DNA from 2 places in the Embleya sp. NPDC020630 genome. Region 2 is predicted to be linked to the other one. Evidence: riboswitches for the same ligand, from Rfam matches in the RefSeq annotation. Region 2 holds a riboswitch; the other holds the start of a gene.
What was found. A riboswitch is a leader RNA that binds a small molecule or an ion and turns the genes downstream of it on or off. The one in region 2 is predicted to bind glycine.

Region 1: linked by a shared signal. The riboswitch ahead of gcvT (glycine cleavage system aminomethyltransferase GcvT) and the one ahead of gcvP (aminomethyl-transferring glycine dehydrogenase) in region 2 are both predicted to bind glycine.

Annotation. Positions count from the first base shown of each region.
Region 1 covers NZ_JBIRUB010000002.1:677,984-686,168, forward strand. Annotated here, with positions in the region: gene ACH4XV_RS09150 (hypothetical protein) at 185-514, opposite strand; gene ACH4XV_RS09155 (NAD(P)H-binding protein) at 961-1,413, shown strand; gene ACH4XV_RS09160 (Ig-like domain-containing protein) at 1,621-2,892, shown strand; gene ACH4XV_RS09165 (enoyl-CoA hydratase/isomerase family protein) at 3,003-3,776, shown strand; gene glyA (serine hydroxymethyltransferase) at 3,880-5,184, opposite strand; gene gcvH (glycine cleavage system protein GcvH) at 5,181-5,555, opposite strand; gene gcvT (glycine cleavage system aminomethyltransferase GcvT) at 5,640-6,740, opposite strand; glycine riboswitch at 7,071-7,164, opposite strand; gene ACH4XV_RS09185 (AAA family ATPase) at 7,308-8,039, shown strand; gene ACH4XV_RS09190 (enhanced serine sensitivity protein SseB) at 8,070-8,185, shown strand, end outside.
Region 2 covers NZ_JBIRUB010000001.1:1,185,925-1,194,109, reverse strand. Annotated here, with positions in the region: gene gcvP (aminomethyl-transferring glycine dehydrogenase) at 1-2,746, opposite strand, end outside; glycine riboswitch at 2,946-3,043, opposite strand; gene ACH4XV_RS04830 (DNA polymerase IV) at 3,115-4,524, opposite strand; gene ACH4XV_RS04825 (vancomycin high temperature exclusion protein) at 4,619-5,305, opposite strand; gene ACH4XV_RS04820 (MerR family transcriptional regulator) at 5,353-5,967, opposite strand; gene ACH4XV_RS04815 (bifunctional nuclease family protein) at 6,336-6,809, opposite strand; gene ACH4XV_RS04810 (MerR family transcriptional regulator) at 6,971-7,732, opposite strand; gene ACH4XV_RS04805 (FHA domain-containing protein) at 7,729-8,185, opposite strand, start outside.

The DNA of each region.
Region 1 (8,185 bases), on a different contig from region 2:
CATCCCGGTCACCAGGATGTTCCCGCCGGGCCCACTCGCATACACGTACACGCCGCGGCGGGGGGCGCCCCCCCGGGGGGGCCCCCCCCCCCCCCCCCCCCCGCCCGGGGGGGGGGGCCCCCCGGGGGGGCGCCCCCCGCCGCGCGCGACGATCGGCCGGGTCGGTGCAGCCGATCGGGTCCACTCAGAACCAGGGGTGCCAGGCGTGCTGCACGTCGGCGTTGCCCTGGTTGATCACCACGACGCCCGAGTTGCCCTTGATCCCGGCGTTGTTGTTCTGGTTCGAGGCGCCCGCGCCGGTCGCGCTCTGCTGCGTGGCGTTGTAGTTGCCGTCGACACCGCCGAGGACGTTTCCGCTGCCGCTGTTGGTGGTGGAGGAGGTCGTGGTCGACGCGTTCGAGCCGTTGTCGCCGAGCGTGCCGTTGCCGCCGTCGGCGCACGCGGCGCCCGCACCGAGGAAGAGCAGACCGGCGGCGAGGGGAGCTACGGCCAGGGTGCCGAGCTTGCGGTTCATGGGGATCCTCCGTGTATTGCGGATCCGGGCGGGGCCCGGGTGTCATCAGGTAGGCGCCATCAGGTACGCCACGGGCCGTCGTGTGGGGCGAACGATCCGACCCCCACGGCGACTTCGTGTGACCAAGCTGTCGCAAACGGTGAGCACAATCCAGCGGTACGGCCCGGCTTCCCCCGGGAGAGTGACATGGAAGCCCCGAACCCCCAACGAGCGCCGATACGGAGGGTTGCGGGTGAGGGGTATTTTCCGCCGATTCGGAGCAATGTTTCGGCCACTCTGTCGATTTTGGTTAATTTGTCGACGAACAGCGCGTGACCGACGGCGCGTTCTCTACCGGCGGAGCGCGGAAATGTGCCTCAACTCGATTCGTGGGCCCGCACGGCGAGACGTGCGCTCCCGTCTTTACCCGAGCTTCACGAATGTCGGGTTTGAGTAAGGTTGCCGCCATGCCCGTAGTCGTCACCGGAGCCGACCAACCGCTGGGTCGCGCCGTCGCGCTCGAACTCGCCCTGTCCGGTGGGGAGGTACGGGCCACGGTCCGCGATCGCGGCGCGGCCGGTGTGTTGCGCGCGGCGGGCGTGCGGGTCGCGGTGAGCGACCTGTCCGACCCGCTGCGACTGGGCGCGGTGCTCGCCGGCGCGCACACCGTGCTGCACCTCGATCGTGGCCCCGACGGGCGGGGGACGCCCGCCGATACCTGGGAATGGTTTCTCGAGGCCGTCGAGGGTACGGATGTCCAGCGGATCGTCACGGTCTTGCCACAGCCTCCGACCGCCTCTTCGCCCGGGGAGTACGAATTGATCGTCCGTCCGTTTCCCGCCGAGGCCGTGGATCGGCCCGGATTCGCCGCTCCGACGCTGATTCGCGCCCTGGTGGAGGCCGATCGTCGGCCCGGATGACGGATCACGGCGCGATGCGCTTCGGGTCGAGGCGGCCCGCGGTCGTCCGCGAGGATGGCAACGATCGCCCCGATCACCTCATTTGCCCGCGAGTGACCCGGAATGCGGAACCGCGGTGGATGTTCGGCTCGTCGAATGAGACGTGGAATGTGGCTTTCGGCCCCGGCCGGGTCGCGACCCGGCTCCGGATGAAGGGACTGCCCGTACATGTCAGCAGGATCGAAGTCGCTCTCGACGCGGTCACGGGCCCGATGGCGCGTGGTGCCCGCACTGCTGCTCGGCGCGCTCCTGCTCGTGTCGGGCTGCAGCTCGGACGACGGCGGCGACGGCGGCAAGAAGCCCGGCGGGCCGAACAGCACCACGACCAAGGGTGATTCGAAGAAGGGCGCGGATCCCGCGTCGATCACGCTCACCCCGGCCGACGGCGCCAACGCGATCGACCCGCAGGCGCCGATCACGATCGTGGTGGGCGGCGGGAAGCTCGGCGAGGTCAAGGTGGTCAACGCGCAGAACGAGCCGGTCGACGGCACGCTCGACCCGGACGGCAAGACCTGGAAGCCCAAGGTCGCCTTCACCCTCGGCGGCAAGTACACGGTGAGCGCGACCGCGACCAACGCCGACAACGCGCCGACCACGGCCCGGGCGACGTTCAACACGCTCTCCGGCGACAAGAAGGTCACCGCGCGCTTCAGCCCCGAGGACGGGGCCACCGTCGGCGTCGGCTTCCCGGTGTCGCTGACCTTCGACTACCCGGTCAAGAACCGGGCCGCGGTGGAGAAGGCGCTGTCGGTCGACGTCGAGCCGAAGGTGGAGGGTGCCTGGCACTGGTTCGACAACACCCGGGTGGACTACCGGCCCAGGGACTACTGGGCACCCGGCACGAATGTGAAGGTCAACCTGAACCTGCGCGGCGTCGACGTGGGCAACGGCGCGATCGCCAACCAGTTCAAGAGCTACAGCTTCAAGGTCGCCGCCACCAAGCGGATCGCCATGGTGGACGTGAAGGCGCACACCATGAAGGTCTACGAGAACGAGCAGTTGATCAAGACCATCCCGATCACGGCCGGCAAGTCGCCGAAGTACAGCACGTGGAACGGGAAGATGGCGATCACCGAGAAGTTCGAGAAGACCCGGATGAACTCGCAGACGGTGGGCCTGGGCAGCGAGTACGACATCGACGACGTGCCGTTCGCGATGCGGGTCACCACCTCGGGCACCTTCGTGCACGGCAACTACTGGGCCGACCCGAGTGTCTTCGGCAGCGAGAACACCAGCCACGGGTGCGTGTCGATGACCAAGGAGAACGCCAAGTGGCTGTACGACCGGGTGATCCCCGGTGACATGGTCGAGATCTCCGGCTCCGACGAGCGCACGGTCGACGCCGACAACGGCTTCGCCGACTGGAACCTGAGCTGGGACAAGTGGACCGCGACCGGCACGCCCGGCAGCACGCAGGGCACGACGACCCCCACGCACTGAGGCGTCCGGCGGACGGGGCCGCGGCGGTGTCGTGGCCCCGCTCACCGCCCGCCGAGCCGGCGACGCCTATGGTCGGATCGGCACATCAGGGCTGACCAGAGGAGAGCGTCATGGGCGAATTCGTGAACCTGGAAGTGGCCGACGGCGTCGGCACGATCCGGCTGAGCCGGCCGCCGATGAACGCGCTGAACCGGCAACTCCAGGAGGAGCTGCGGGCGGTGGCGCAGGAGGCGGGCGAGCGGGCCGACGTGCGCGCCGTGGTGATCTACGGCGGGGGGAAGGTGTTCGCGGCGGGCGCGGACATCAAGGAGATGGCCGAGATGACCTACACGGACATGGCCGACCGGGGCGCCGCGCTGCAATCCGCGTTCACCGCCGTCGCCGAGATCCCCAAGCCGGTGGTCGCCGCGATCACCGGCTTCGCGCTCGGCGGCGGTTGCGAGTTGGCCCTGTGCGCCGACGTGCGCGTGTGCGCCGACAACGCCAAACTCGGCCAGCCCGAGATCACGCTGGGCATCATCCCGGGCGCCGGCGGCACCCAGCGCCTGCCCCGCCTGATCGGCCCCTCCAAGGCCAAGGACCTGATCTACACGGGCCGCTTCGTCGCCGCCGACGAGGCCCTGTCCATCGGCCTGGTCGACCGGGTCGTCCCGGCCGAGGACGTCTACGCGGAGGCCGTGAAGTGGGCCGGGCAATTCGCCAACGGCCCGGCCCACGCCCTGCGCGCCGCGAAGGAGTCCATCGACCGCGGCCTCGAAACCGACCTGAACACGGGCCTGGAGATCGAACGCCTCCAGTTCACCGCCCTGTTCGCCACCGAGGACCGCACCACCGGCATGCGCGCCTTCGTGGCCAAGGAAAAGCCCAAGTTCTCCGGCCGCTGACCGCGGCGACCCCGGCGGGGCCGCGACGAAACGGGGCGCCGACTCGGCAGGTGTCGAGTCGGCGCCCCGGTTTTCGTCGTGTCGACGAACCCGATCCGCAGGATCAGAGGTTCGGGTAAAGCGGGTGCTTTTCGGCCAGGGCGGTGACCCGGGCGGTGAGCGCGGCCTTGCGGGTGTCGTCGAAGTCGGGGAGCAGGGCCTCGGCGATGATGTCGGCGACCTCCTCGAAGTCCGCCTTGCCGAAGCCGCGGGTGGCCAGGGCCGGGGTGCCGATCCGCAGGCCGGAGGTGACCATCGGCGGGCGCGGGTCGAACGGGACCGCGTTGCGGTTGACCGTGATGCCGATCGAGTGCAGGCGGTCCTCGCCCTGCTGCCCGTCCAGCTCCGAGTCGCGCAGGTCGACCAGGACCAGGTGCACGTCGGTGCCGCCGGTGAGCACGGTGATGCCCACGTCGGTGACGTCCTTGCGGGTCAGCCGCTCGGCGAGGATGGCCGAGCCCTCCAGGGTCCGCTTCTGGCGGTCCTTGAAGTCGTCGGAGGCGGCGACCTTGAACGCCACCGCCTTGCCCGCGATCACGTGCTCCAGGGGACCGCCCTGCTGGCCCGGGAAGACCGCCGAGTTGATCTTCTTGGCGTATTCCGCCTTGGACAGGATCACGCCGCCGCGCGGGCCGCCCAGGGTCTTGTGCGTCGTGGTGGTGACCACGTCGGCGTACGGCACGGGGCTGGGGTGCAGGCCCGCGGCGACCAGACCGGCGAAGTGCGCCATGTCGACCATCAGGAAGGCGCCGACCTCGTCGGCGATCCGGCGGAACTCGGGGAAGTCGAGCTGCCGGGGATAGGCCGACCAGCCGGCGATGATCAGCTTCGGCCGGTGCTCCTTGGCGAGCCGCTCGACCTCCTCCATGTCGACGCGGTGGGTCTTCTCGTCGACGTGGTAGGCGACCACGTTGTAGAGCTTGCCGGAGAAGTTGATCCGCATGCCGTGGGTGAGGTGGCCGCCGTGGGCCAGGTCCAGGCCGAGGATCGTGTCGCCGGGGGAGAGCAGCGCGAACATCGCGGCGGCGTTGGCCGACGCGCCCGAGTGCGGCTGCACGTTGGCGGCCTCGGCGCCGAACAGCTCCTTGACCCGGTCGATGGCGAGCTGCTCGACCACGTCGACGTGCTCGCAGCCGCCGTAGTAGCGCCGGCCGGGGTAGCCCTCGGCGTACTTGTTGGTGAGAACGGAGCCCTGCGCCTCCAGCACCGCCACGGGGGCGAAGTTCTCGGAGGCGATCATCTCCAGGGTGTTCTGCTGGCGGTGCAGCTCGTCGGCGACGGCGGCGGCGACCTGCGGGTCCACCTCGCCCAGGGGACGGTCCAGGATCGTCACGGTTGTCAGCTCCTCGATCGGGTCGATCTCGATCATTCGCCGCAGAACGCGGCGTATTCGTCGGCCGACAGCAGGCCCTCGGCCTCGCCGTCGATGCGCACCTTGAACAGCCAGCCCGCCCCGAAGGGGTCGGAGTTCACCAGGGCCGGGTCCTCGACGACGGCGTCGTTGATCTCGACGACCTCGCCGGAGACCGGCGCGTACATGTCGCTGACCGACTTCGTGGACTCCAGTTCGCCGCACGGCTCACCGGCGACGACCACCCGGCCGACCTCGGGAAGCTCGACGAACACCACGTCGCCGAGCGCCTCGGCCGCGTGTTGGGTGATGCCCACGACGGCGGGGGAGGCCGCCTCGTCGAGCCACTCGTGTTCCTTGCTGTAGCGCAGGTGCTGGGGTGCGTGCACGGGTCCATTCTCCATTCGAATGAGGTAAGTCCGTCCCTCAGGATGATTTGGGACGTTTTCCGGTGATATAGGGAGGGGTTCGGCTCAGCCGCGCTTGTAGAACGGCAGCGCCACCACCTCGACCGGCTCGGCCTTGCCGCGGATGTCCACCGCCAGCCTGGTGCCCGGTTCGGCCCGCTCCACCGCCACGTAGGCCATCGCGATCGGCATGCCGAGCGTCGGCGACGGCGCGCCGGAGGTGACCTCGCCGACCCGCTCGCCGCTGTCCGCGTCCACCACCGGGTAGCCCGCGCGCGGGACCCGCTTGCCCGGCGAGGTCAGCCCGACCAGCGTGCGGCGCACGTCCGCCTCCGCCGCGGCCAGCGCCTCGCGGCCGACGAAGTCCTCGGGCTTGTCCAGCCGGACCACCCGGCCCAGGTTGGCCTCGTACGGCGTGGTGTCCCGGGTCAGCTCGTGGCCGTACAGCGGCATGCCCGCCTCCAGGCGCAGCGTGTCCCGGCAGGACAGGCCCGCCGGGACCAGGCCGTGCGGCTTGCCCGCGGCCAGCAGCGCGTCCCACAGCGCGACCGCGTCGCCGGGCGCGGCGAACAGCTCGAAGCCGTCCTCGCCGGTGTAGCCGGTGCGGGCGAGCAGCACGGGCACGCCCGCGACCTCGGTGCGCAGGATCGCGTAGTACTTGAGCGCGGGCAGATCGGCGTCGGTCAGCGAACCGACGATCTCCGTCGACGCGGGCCCCTGCACGGCCAGCAGCGTGTACTCCTCGGAGGCGTCGCGCACCGTCGCGTCGAAGTCGCTCGCGCGGTACTTCAGGCTCCCCGCCACCACGTCGGCGTTGGACGCGTTGGCCACCACCACGAAGTGCTCTTCGCCGAGGCGGTACACGATCAGGTCGTCGACGATGCCGCCCTCCTCGGTGCAGATCATCGTGTACCGGGCGCGGTCGATCCCGATCTTCGAGACGAAACCGACCAGGGCGTGGTCGAGCGCGCGGGCGGCCTCCGGGCCGGTGACCTCGATCTCGCCCATGTGGGTGAGGTCGAACAGGCCGGCCGTGGTGCGCACCGCGGTGTGCTCGTCCCGCTCGCTCCCGTACCGCAGCGGCATCCGCCACCCGGCGAAGTCGGTCATCGTGGCCCCGAGCGCGTCGTGCACGGCGTCGAGCGGGGTCCGGCGGTCGGTGGTCATGCGAAGACTCCTTCGAAGGGACGCCGGCGGAAGCCCCCGGCGGGCGCGGACCGGTCCGGGGCATGCCGGACGGCGCGGACCCGGGCGCGGGCCCGAGGTGCGACGAAAGGTGACGGGTGCTGCGGCCCGTACGAGAACGAATTCGAGGACAAAGGGGGCTCCCTGCCATGGCGTTCAGCCCTTTTCGGCCAAAATCGGTCGAAAAGTGGGGTGCCCTCCCCTTCTGTCATCGGAACCTGAGAGCTTCATCCCGTCCGCCGCTGCCGCGTCGGGCCGGGATTTGCACCGTGGGTGAGCCGCACCGACGGTGCGCCTGCTTTCCAGAAGTGCCTGACCCATGCGGTATCGGTGCCTGAGAGATTCCGGGGAGGAGTTGCTCCTTCGGCGCCCCGCTCGATGGCGAGGACTCTTCCGCGTGGGGTCGACGGCCGTTATGAGGTTGTGCCCGGCATGCTAGCGCGTGTCGTCAATCCCCCGCCGGTGCCGGGGGAGCGCCGGCGCCCGCTCGCGCCCTCGGTGCGACACCATGCGCAGGGCACGAGGGTTCGGGACATCAGGGGAGGATTCGTGGAGACGGATTCGGCGGGGGCGCATACCGGCGCCGCGGTGGGCGGCATGTTGATCCCCCGGTCCGTGCACGACCTGCGGGAGGAGCGGCATCGGGAGGGGGAGCGGGACGGGGTCCGGCGGGTGGACGTGCTGTCCTATCCGGCCTCGTGCGTGCTCGTGGTGACCGGCCTGCCGGGCGCGGGCAAGAGCACGCTCCTGGCCCGGGTGGTCGCCGCCGGGCCCTCGGTCGCGGTCCTGGACGCCGATCTGGTCCGGGCCCGCTGGGCGCTGCGGGTGGGGCGGCTGCCGTACCGGGCCTATCGGCCGCTGGTGCGGCTGTCGCACTACGGCGAGGTGGCCCGGGCGCTGCGCGGCCCAGGGGCGGTGGTGGTGCACGACAGCGGCCGCAATCCGATCCTGCGCCGGGTACTGGTGCGCGCGGCCCGGCGGCGCGGCATCCCGGCACACGCGCTGCTCCTGGACGTCACGGCCCATCAGGCGCTTTCCGGCCAACGTGCGCGCGGTCGCGGAGTGTCCACCGCGGTGTTCGCCCGACACCACCGGGAATGGCGCGCGCTGCTCGCCCGGCTCGCCCCGTGGCTGGACGCCGGACCCGCCCTCGCCTCCGCCCCGGGCGGCTTCACCTCGTGTGTACTGCTCGACCGCCCGGCCGCGCGGCGGCTGCGCCGGATCGTTTTCGCAGACCCCCTACCCGGACAGTCCCGACGGCGGGATGCGGACAAGTCGTAAACTGCGCCGGACACCAAGAGGAGCACCACCATGCCGTTCCCGGCCAATCCCGTGGAGAGCGCGCTCGTCGCGGCGATGCGCGACCCGTCCCGGGCCGAGGCCCTGTTCGAGGCCCTCGCCGAGGCGGACGTGTGGGTGCCGCTGCC
Region 2 (8,185 bases):
CGGTGTGCGGGGCGTTCGCCAGCGGGTTGTCGTCGGCCGGCAGGTCACCCGAGGCGACCCGGTCGATCTCGCCCTTGATCGCGATCATCGCGTCGCAGAACCGGTCGATCTCGTGCAGGTTCTCGCTCTCGGTCGGCTCGATCATCAGCGTGCCCGGCACCGGGAAGGACATCGTCGGCGCGTGGAACCCGTAGTCGATCAGCCGCTTGGCCACGTCGTCCACGCTGACGCCGGTGGCCTTGGTGATCCCGCGCAGGTCGATGATGCACTCGTGGGCGACCAGGTCGTTCGGGCCGGTGTAGAGCACCGGGAAGTGCGGCGCGAGCCGCCTGGCGATGTAGTTGGCGCCGAGCACGGCCACCTGGGTGGCCTCCTTGAGCCCCTCCGGGCCCATCAGGCGCAGGTAGGTCCACGGGATCGGCAGGATCGCCGCGGAGCCCCACGGGGCCGCCGAGATCGGTCCCACGCCCGTCTCCGGGCCCGCGGTGGGCTGGAGCGGGTGGTTGGGCAGGTACGGCGCCAGGTGCGCGCGCACCGCGACCGGGCCGACGCCGGGGCCGCCGCCGCCGTGCGGGATGCAGAACGTCTTGTGCAGGTTCAGGTGCGACACGTCGGCGCCGATCGCGCCGCCGGGCTGGGCCAGGCCGACCAGCGCGTTCAGGTTCGCGCCGTCCACGTACACCTGGCCGCCGGCCTCGTGGATGGCCGCGCACACCTGCTCGATGCCCTCCTCGAACACGCCGTGCGTGGACGGGTAGGTCACCATCAGCACCGCGAGCGTGTCCCGGTACTGCTCGATCTTCGCGTGCAGGTCGGCCAGGTCCACGTCGCCGTTCTCACCGGTCTTGACCACCACCACGCGCATCCCCGCCATCACCGCGCTGGCCGCGTTGGTGCCGTGCGCGGAGGAGGGGATCAGGCACACGTCGCGTGCGGTGTCGCCGTTGGCGTGGTGGTACGCGCGGACCGCGAGCAGCCCGGCGAGTTCGCCCTGGGAGCCGGCGTTGGGCTGGAGCGAGACCTTGGCGTAGCCGGTGATCCGGGCCAGCGAGTCGGCCAGCCCGTCGATCAACTCCAGGTAGCCCGCCGCCTGGTCGACCGGCGCGAAGGGGTGCATGTTCGCGAACTCGGGCCAGGTGATCGGCTCCATCTCGACCGTGGCGTTGAGCTTCATCGTGCACGAGCCGAGCGGGATCATGCCCCGGTCCAGCGCGTAGTCCTTGTCCGCGAGCCGACGCAGGTAGCGCAGCATGTCGGTCTCGGAGCGGTGCGTGTGGAAGACCGGGTGGGTCAGGAACTCGGTGTCGCGCAGCAGCCCCGAGGGCAGCGCGTCGGCGGTCTCGGCGTCGAGCGCGGCCACGTCGCCGCTCACCCCGAACGCGCCCCAGACCGCCTCGACGTGCGCCCGCAGCGTGGTCTCGTCACACGTGATCGCCACGTGGTCCGCGTCCACCGGCCGCAGGTTGACGCCGGCCGCGCGGGCCGCCGCGAGCACTTGCTCGGCCCGACCCGGCACCCGGGCGGTGACCGTGTCGAAGAAGTCGCCGTGCACCACCTCGACGCCGCCGGCCCGCAGCCCGCCCGCCAGCACGGCCGCGTAGCGGTGCGTGCGGCGCGCGATCGAGGCGAGCCCGTCCGGCCCGTGGTAGACCGCGTACATCCCGGCCATCACCGCGAGCAGCACCTGGGCGGTGCAGATGTTGCTGGTCGCCTTCTCCCGGCGGATGTGCTGCTCGCGGGTCTGCAGCGCGAGCCGGTACGCGGGCGCGCCGTCGGCGTCCACCGACACCCCCACCAGGCGGCCCGGCATGCTGCGGGTCAGCTTCTCGCGGACCGCCAGGTAGCCCGCGTGCGGGCCGCCGAAGGCCATCGGCACCCCGAACCGCTGGGTGGTGCCGACCGCGATGTCGGCGCCCATCGCGCCGGGCGCGCGCAGCACGGTGAGCGCGAGCAGGTCGGCGGCGACCGCCACCAGCGCGCCCTGCGCGTGCGCGGCCTCGATCACCGGGGTCAGGTCGCGAACCAGACCGTCGGTGCCCGGGTACTGGAGCAGCACCCCGAAGCAGCCGCCCTCGGGCAGCCCGTCGGCGGTGTCGGCGACCACGACCTCGATGCCCAGCGCCCGCGCGCGTGTGCGCACCACGGCGATGGTCTGCGGCAGCGTGGCCGCGTCCACGACGAACACGTCGCTCTTGGCCCGGCCCGCCCGGCGGGCCAGCGTCATCGCCTCGGCGGCGGCGGTGGACTCGTCGAGCAGCGAGGCGCCGGCCACGTCCAGGCCGGTCAGGTCGGTGACCACGGTCTGGAAGTTGAGCAGCGCCTCCAACCGGCCCTGGGAGATCTCCGGCTGGTAGGGCGTGTAGGCGGTGTACCAGGCCGGGTTCTCCAGCACGTTGCGGGTGATCACCGGCGGGGTGAAGGTGCCGTGGTAGCCGAGCCCGATCATCGAGGTCAGCACGGTGTTGCGGGAGGCCAGCTCGCGCAGTTCGGCCAGCACCTCGGCCTCGGTGCGCGCGGCCGGCAACTCGAAGCCCGCGAGCGCGCGGATCGCGGCGGGCACCGCCGCGTCGGTCAGCTCGTCCAGGGACCCGTAACCGATCGCGGCGAGCATCTTCGCCTGTTCGTCGGTGTCCGGACCGATGTGCCGGCCGGTGAACGGCGACGCGGCCTCCAGGCCGGTCAACGAGCCGGGGCCGGAGGGGAGTACGGCGTGAGCACGCGTCGGGGCAGGGGTGCGCGGTGTCATCGCGAAAGGCCTCCTGGATCGCTCCTGGACGGACACGCGGGTCGCGCGCCCACCGGCCTCCCCCTCTGTCATCGGTACCTGAGAGCTTCACCCCGCCCGGAACACCGGCGGGGCCGGTCCCACGAACGCGATTTGCACCGTCGGCGAGGATCCGACCCGACTCGGCGAGCCACGTGCGGATCCTGCTTTCCAGAGTGCCCACGACCACGCGGTACGGGTGCCTGAGAGATTCCGGGGAGGAGTTGCTCCTTCGGCGCCTCGTGCGGACGAACACGAGAACTCTCCCGCGCGAACGTAATGGGCGGCTTCAACGGTATCAGCGTGGCATCGGATACGGACGGGACGCCAGGCCGGAGGGGTGCGGGTTGTCAGGTCGACGGGGGCGGCGGAGGCGGCGGGCCGGGGTCGGCGGGTCCGGCGGGCCGGTCGTCCGCGTCGCCCGTGCCCGGGAGGGGCAGCGGCTCCCCCGGTCGCAGCGCCGGGTCGGCGAGGGCGAACGTGCGCACCCGGCCCGGCTTTCCGCCCGGGACCTCGAAGCGCACCGTGACGCGGCCGACGCCGCTGCCCTGGACCCAGCCGGGGCCGAAGTCCTCGTGGACCACGTCCTGGCCCGGGGACCAGGAGACCCGCTCGGGGCCGGCCTCGGCGGGCTCCTCCCCCGCCGGCCCCGCGTCGTCGTCCTCCGGCTCCTCCGCCGGCGTGTCGGCGGCGCCGAACAGGTCCTGCTGGGCGAAGTCGGCCAGGCCGCTGACGCCCACCCCGAGCAGCCGCACCCCGCCGGTGACGTCCACCTGGGCGGCCAGTCGGCGGATCGTCTCGCGCACCACGCCCGGGTCGTCGGTGGGGCCGCGCAGCGTCTCCGAGCGGGTGAGCGTGCTGAAGTCGTAGCGGCGCAGCTTCAACACGATGGTGCGGCCGGAGCGGCCGGCCGCGCGCAGCCGCTCCACGCAGCGGATCGAGAGGCGGTCCAATTCCCTGGTGATCCGCTCGCGGTCGACCAGGTCGGTGGCGAAGGTGTCCTCGACCGACACCGACTTGGCGTCCCGGTCGGCCACCACCGGGCGCGCGTCCAGGCCCGCGGCCAGGACGTGCAGGCCGTGTCCGTGCGCCTGGCCGAGCAGGCGTACCAGTTCGCTCTCGTCCACCGCGGCCAGGTCGGCGACGGTGTCCAGGCCGGCCCGGCGCAGCACGTCGCCGGTGGCCGGGCCCACCCCGGGCAGCGCGCGCACCGGGAGCGGGTCGAGCATCGCCCGTTCGGTGCCGGGCACCACCACGCACAACCCGTCGGGCTTGTCCGCCTCAGAGGCGATCTTGGCCAGCAGTTTGGAGGTGGCCGCGCCGACCGAGCAGGTCAGGCCGGTGGCGGCGTGGATGTCGGCGCGCAGGCGCACGGCGATCTCGGTGACCCGGGCGGTGTCCAGGGCGCCGCCGTGCGGGCCCGCGTCCAGGTCGATGAACGCCTCGTCCAGGCTGAGCGGTTCGACCAGCGGGGACAGCCGGTGCAGCAGTTCCATCACGGTGTCGCTGACCTGCCGGTAGAGGCCGAAGCGGGGGCTGAGGAAGGCGGCGTTGGGGCAGCGCCGGCGGGCCTCGCCGATGGACATCGCGGAGCGTACGCCGAAGACCCGGGCCTCGTAGGAGGCGGTGGCCACGACACCCCGGGCGCCGATGCCGCCCACGATCACGGCCTTGCCGGCCAGGCTGGGCTTGGCGACCTGCTCGACCGACGCGTAGAACGCGTCCATGTCGAGGTGGAGGATGCCCGGCGCCTGTCTCACACCGCGCAATCATGACGCACCGGTCCGACATCCCCGGTGAACGGTCGTTCGGGCGCGCCGCAGCGAGACACCGGGCGGGCGGTCGCCCCCGGGGTCAGTCCTCCAGGGCGCGCCGGATCGCGTCGCTGGGGCGACCGGTCACCCGGGGGTCCGGCTTGAACACGATCGTTCCGGTCGCCTTGATCGCGGCGAGCACCTCGCGGCCGGTTCCGTACACGGTGGGTCCGATGTGACCCCACGTCAGGGATCGGTCCGGAACACCGTAGGCATCGATGCCGGCGGCCTTGCACAGCGCCAGCGCACGCCGCAGATGGAAGCTCTGCGTGACCACGATCATCCGCTCGATGCCGTAGATCCGCTTCGCCCGGGCGCAGGAATCCCAGGTGGAGAATCCCGAATCGTCGCTCACGACGCGTTTGTCCGGGACTCCGCGCTCGACGAGGTAGCGCCGCATCACCCCGGTCTCGTCGTAGCGGTTGTCGCCGCCGTCGCCGCTGACCAGGATCACCCGGGTCTTGCCGGCCCGGTACAGCCGCAGCGCCACGTCGAGTCGGCGGGCCAGCAGATCCGACGGCCGATCCCCCCGCACGCCCGCGCCGAGCACCATCGTGACGTCGCGCGCGGGCACCCGTTCCACCGAGCGCACCCGGTCCCCGGCGTACAGGTGCAGCCCCGTCACCGGGGCCAGTCCGGCCACCGTGAGCAGGACGACGGCCTGGTAACCGCGCCGTTGGGCACGCCGGGAGCGGGGCAGGGTGGGGCGACGAATGGGCACATCCACGTGGACGTCCCGCCCCGCGCACCGGTTCCCACCGGCGGTATCGCCGATCAGACCGCGCGTTCTCGACGCCTGCGGGCCAATTCGTCGCCCGGATGGACCTGCGGGGTCGGCTCCCCGGTGCCGGTGTGCTCGCCCTGGAGCTGCGCGAGCGAGCCCTCGACCTCGCGCCACACCGCCCCCACCGCGATGCCGAAGACCCCCTGGCCGCCCTGGACCAGGTCGATGACCTCGTCGTAGGACGTGCACTCGTACACGCTCGCCCCGTCGCTCATCAGGGTCATCCCGGCCAGGTCGCCGATGCCGCGTCCGCGCAGGTGGGCGACCGCGATCCGGATGTTCTGCAGCGAGACGCCGGTGTCCAGGAGCCGCTTGACGATCTTCAGCACGAGGATGTCGCGGAAGCCGTACAGCCGCTGCGTGCCCGGGCCGTGGGCCGAGCGGACCGTGGGCTCGACCAGGCCGGTGCGGGCCCAGTAGTCGAGTTGCCGGTAGGTGATGCCGGCCGCCGCACAGGCGGTCGGGCCGCGGTAGCCCACGTCCTCCGACGGAGTGCCGGGTGGGACGATGTCCGGCCGCCGGAGGCCCGCACCGGGGTCGGTCGCCGGCAGAGGACGTGCCGTGCGGGCGCGCTCCGCCGCCGTGATGTCGCCGGTGCTGCTCACGCCGACCTCCCTTTCGTCCCCGCGCGCCCGGGTACGGCGCGAGGAGTCTCCTTCAATCCCGGGCCGCAGGCGGCGAGGTGCAACGCGCAGGGGTCATCCCGGAACTGTCGATTTCGACGGTAGGCAGTCACCAACAGCGCGTCAACGACCGGGGCGTTCGGCACGCCGAGTGACGCTGCTCGCACGAGTGGTTTGAGCCCGGCGCACACGGGTAGGTCTGCCGGCTTTGCCGCTGATCGCTTCTGCCCGAAACCGATCGACCCCGATCGGGTCCGAGACGCGAAGAACCGCCGACCGGGACCCGGCCGCCCAGGAGGCGAGGGGGTCGGTCGACGGTTCCGAGGATGCGCCGGGCCGGAGCGGGCCGGCTATTGGCTCGTGGTGCCGAAGTCCTCGGGCGAGATGTCGTTCAGGAACTCCCTGAACTTCTCGATCTCGTCCTCCTGCTCATTGGGGATCACGATGCCGGCCTCGTCCAGGACCGCGTCGCTGCCCACGATCGACGTCCCGGTGCGCAGCGCGAGCGCGATCGCGTCCGACGGGCGCGCGCTGACCTCCACGCCGCCGGAGAAGACCAGCTCGGCGTAGAACACGCCCTCGCGCAGGTCGGTGATCCGGATCTGGGTCAATTCCTGCCCCAACGCCTCCAGCACGTCCCGGAAGAGATCGTGCGTCAGAGGACGCGCGGGTACCACGCCCTGTTGGGCGAACGCGATGGCCGTCGCCTCTACCGGGCCGATCCAGATGGGGAGATAACGATCGCCCCCCGTCTCCCGTAGGAGCACGATCGGCTGGTTAGAGGGCATCTCCACCCGGACGCCCACAACCTCTAGCTCGTTCACATCGCCACACTAGCGCGCTCGACTGTCGGTGACCGATCCCCGGGGGCCGAATAGGTCGGGGATTCGTCGTTTTTTCTTCGTGGCGCCGTCGGGGGGCCGGCGCGGGTCCGAGGCCCGGCGGCGACCGTACGCCGGGGTAGGGCGCCGAGCGGGCGCGCCGGTCAGCGGCCCAGGCGTGGCGCGAGCGCGGTGGTGACCAGGACGGTGTGCAGGCGCGAGGTGAGCGCCAGCAGGTCGCGGACGGTCTCCTCGGCGCCCGCCTTCGCGCGGGCGCCCCTGCGGTGCAGGAGCGGCGCGACGATCTGCTCGACCAGGGCGGCCTCGCGGTCCGCCGCGGCCTTGGCCTGTCGCAGGTGACGCGGCTCGACGCCGTAGCGGCCCAGCGCGGCCACCAGGCGGGCCACCACGAGCGCGTCCCCGTCGTAGACCACACCCTCCTCGGCCGCGTCCGCACCGGCCTCGTCGGGGCGCGGGCGGTGCGGCTGGATCAGGCCGAACTCCTCCAGGCGGGCCAGGTCCGCGTCCTGGATGCCGGCCGCGGCGATCAGCCCCGGCCGGTCGAGGAGCACCGTGCCCCCGTCCCGGCCGGCCGCTCCGGGATCGCCGTCCCCGTTCCGGGGGTGCTCGGATTCGGCCGGGGTCGGGCCGGCCGGTTCGAGCCCACGATCCATCGCGTCGAGCTGGTCCTTGATCACCCGCAGCGGCAGGTAGCGGTCGCGCTGCACACGCAGCACGTAGCGCAGTCGTTCGATGTCGGCGGGGCCGAACTTGCGGTAGCCCGACGGGCTCCGCTGCGGCTCGATGAGCCCTTCCGCCTCGAGGAACCGGATCTTGGAGATGCTGATGTCCGGGAACTCGGGACGCAACAGGGTCAACACCCCGCCGATGCTCGAGGAGACCGATCCGGCCGCCGCCGAACTCACCCCATCAGCCCCTGCCTGCTCGGGAAGAAGACCAGCCGGTACTTGCCGATCTGGACCTCGTCGCCCGGCGTCAGCGGGACCTCGTCGATGCGCTCGCGGCCCACGTAGGTGCCGTTCAGGCTGCCCACGTCGGCGACCGCGAAGCCCCCGGCGGTGCGGCGGAACTCGGCGTGCTTGCGCGAGACCGTCACGTCGTCGAGGAAGATGTCGCTCTGCGGGTGCCGACCGGCCGTGGTGCGGTCCGAGTCGAGCAGGAAGCGGCTGCCGGAGTTGGGGCCCCGGCGCACCACCAGGAGCGCGGTCCCCGGCGGCAGCGCGTCCACCGCGGCCTGCGCCTCGGGGGTCAGGATCTCGCGGGGCGCGGGTTCCGCGTCCAGCGCCTCGATGCCGCTGATCGAGATGGTCGAGGTCTGCTCCGACGCCCGCTCGGCGCCGGCGCCCAGACGCGCGCCG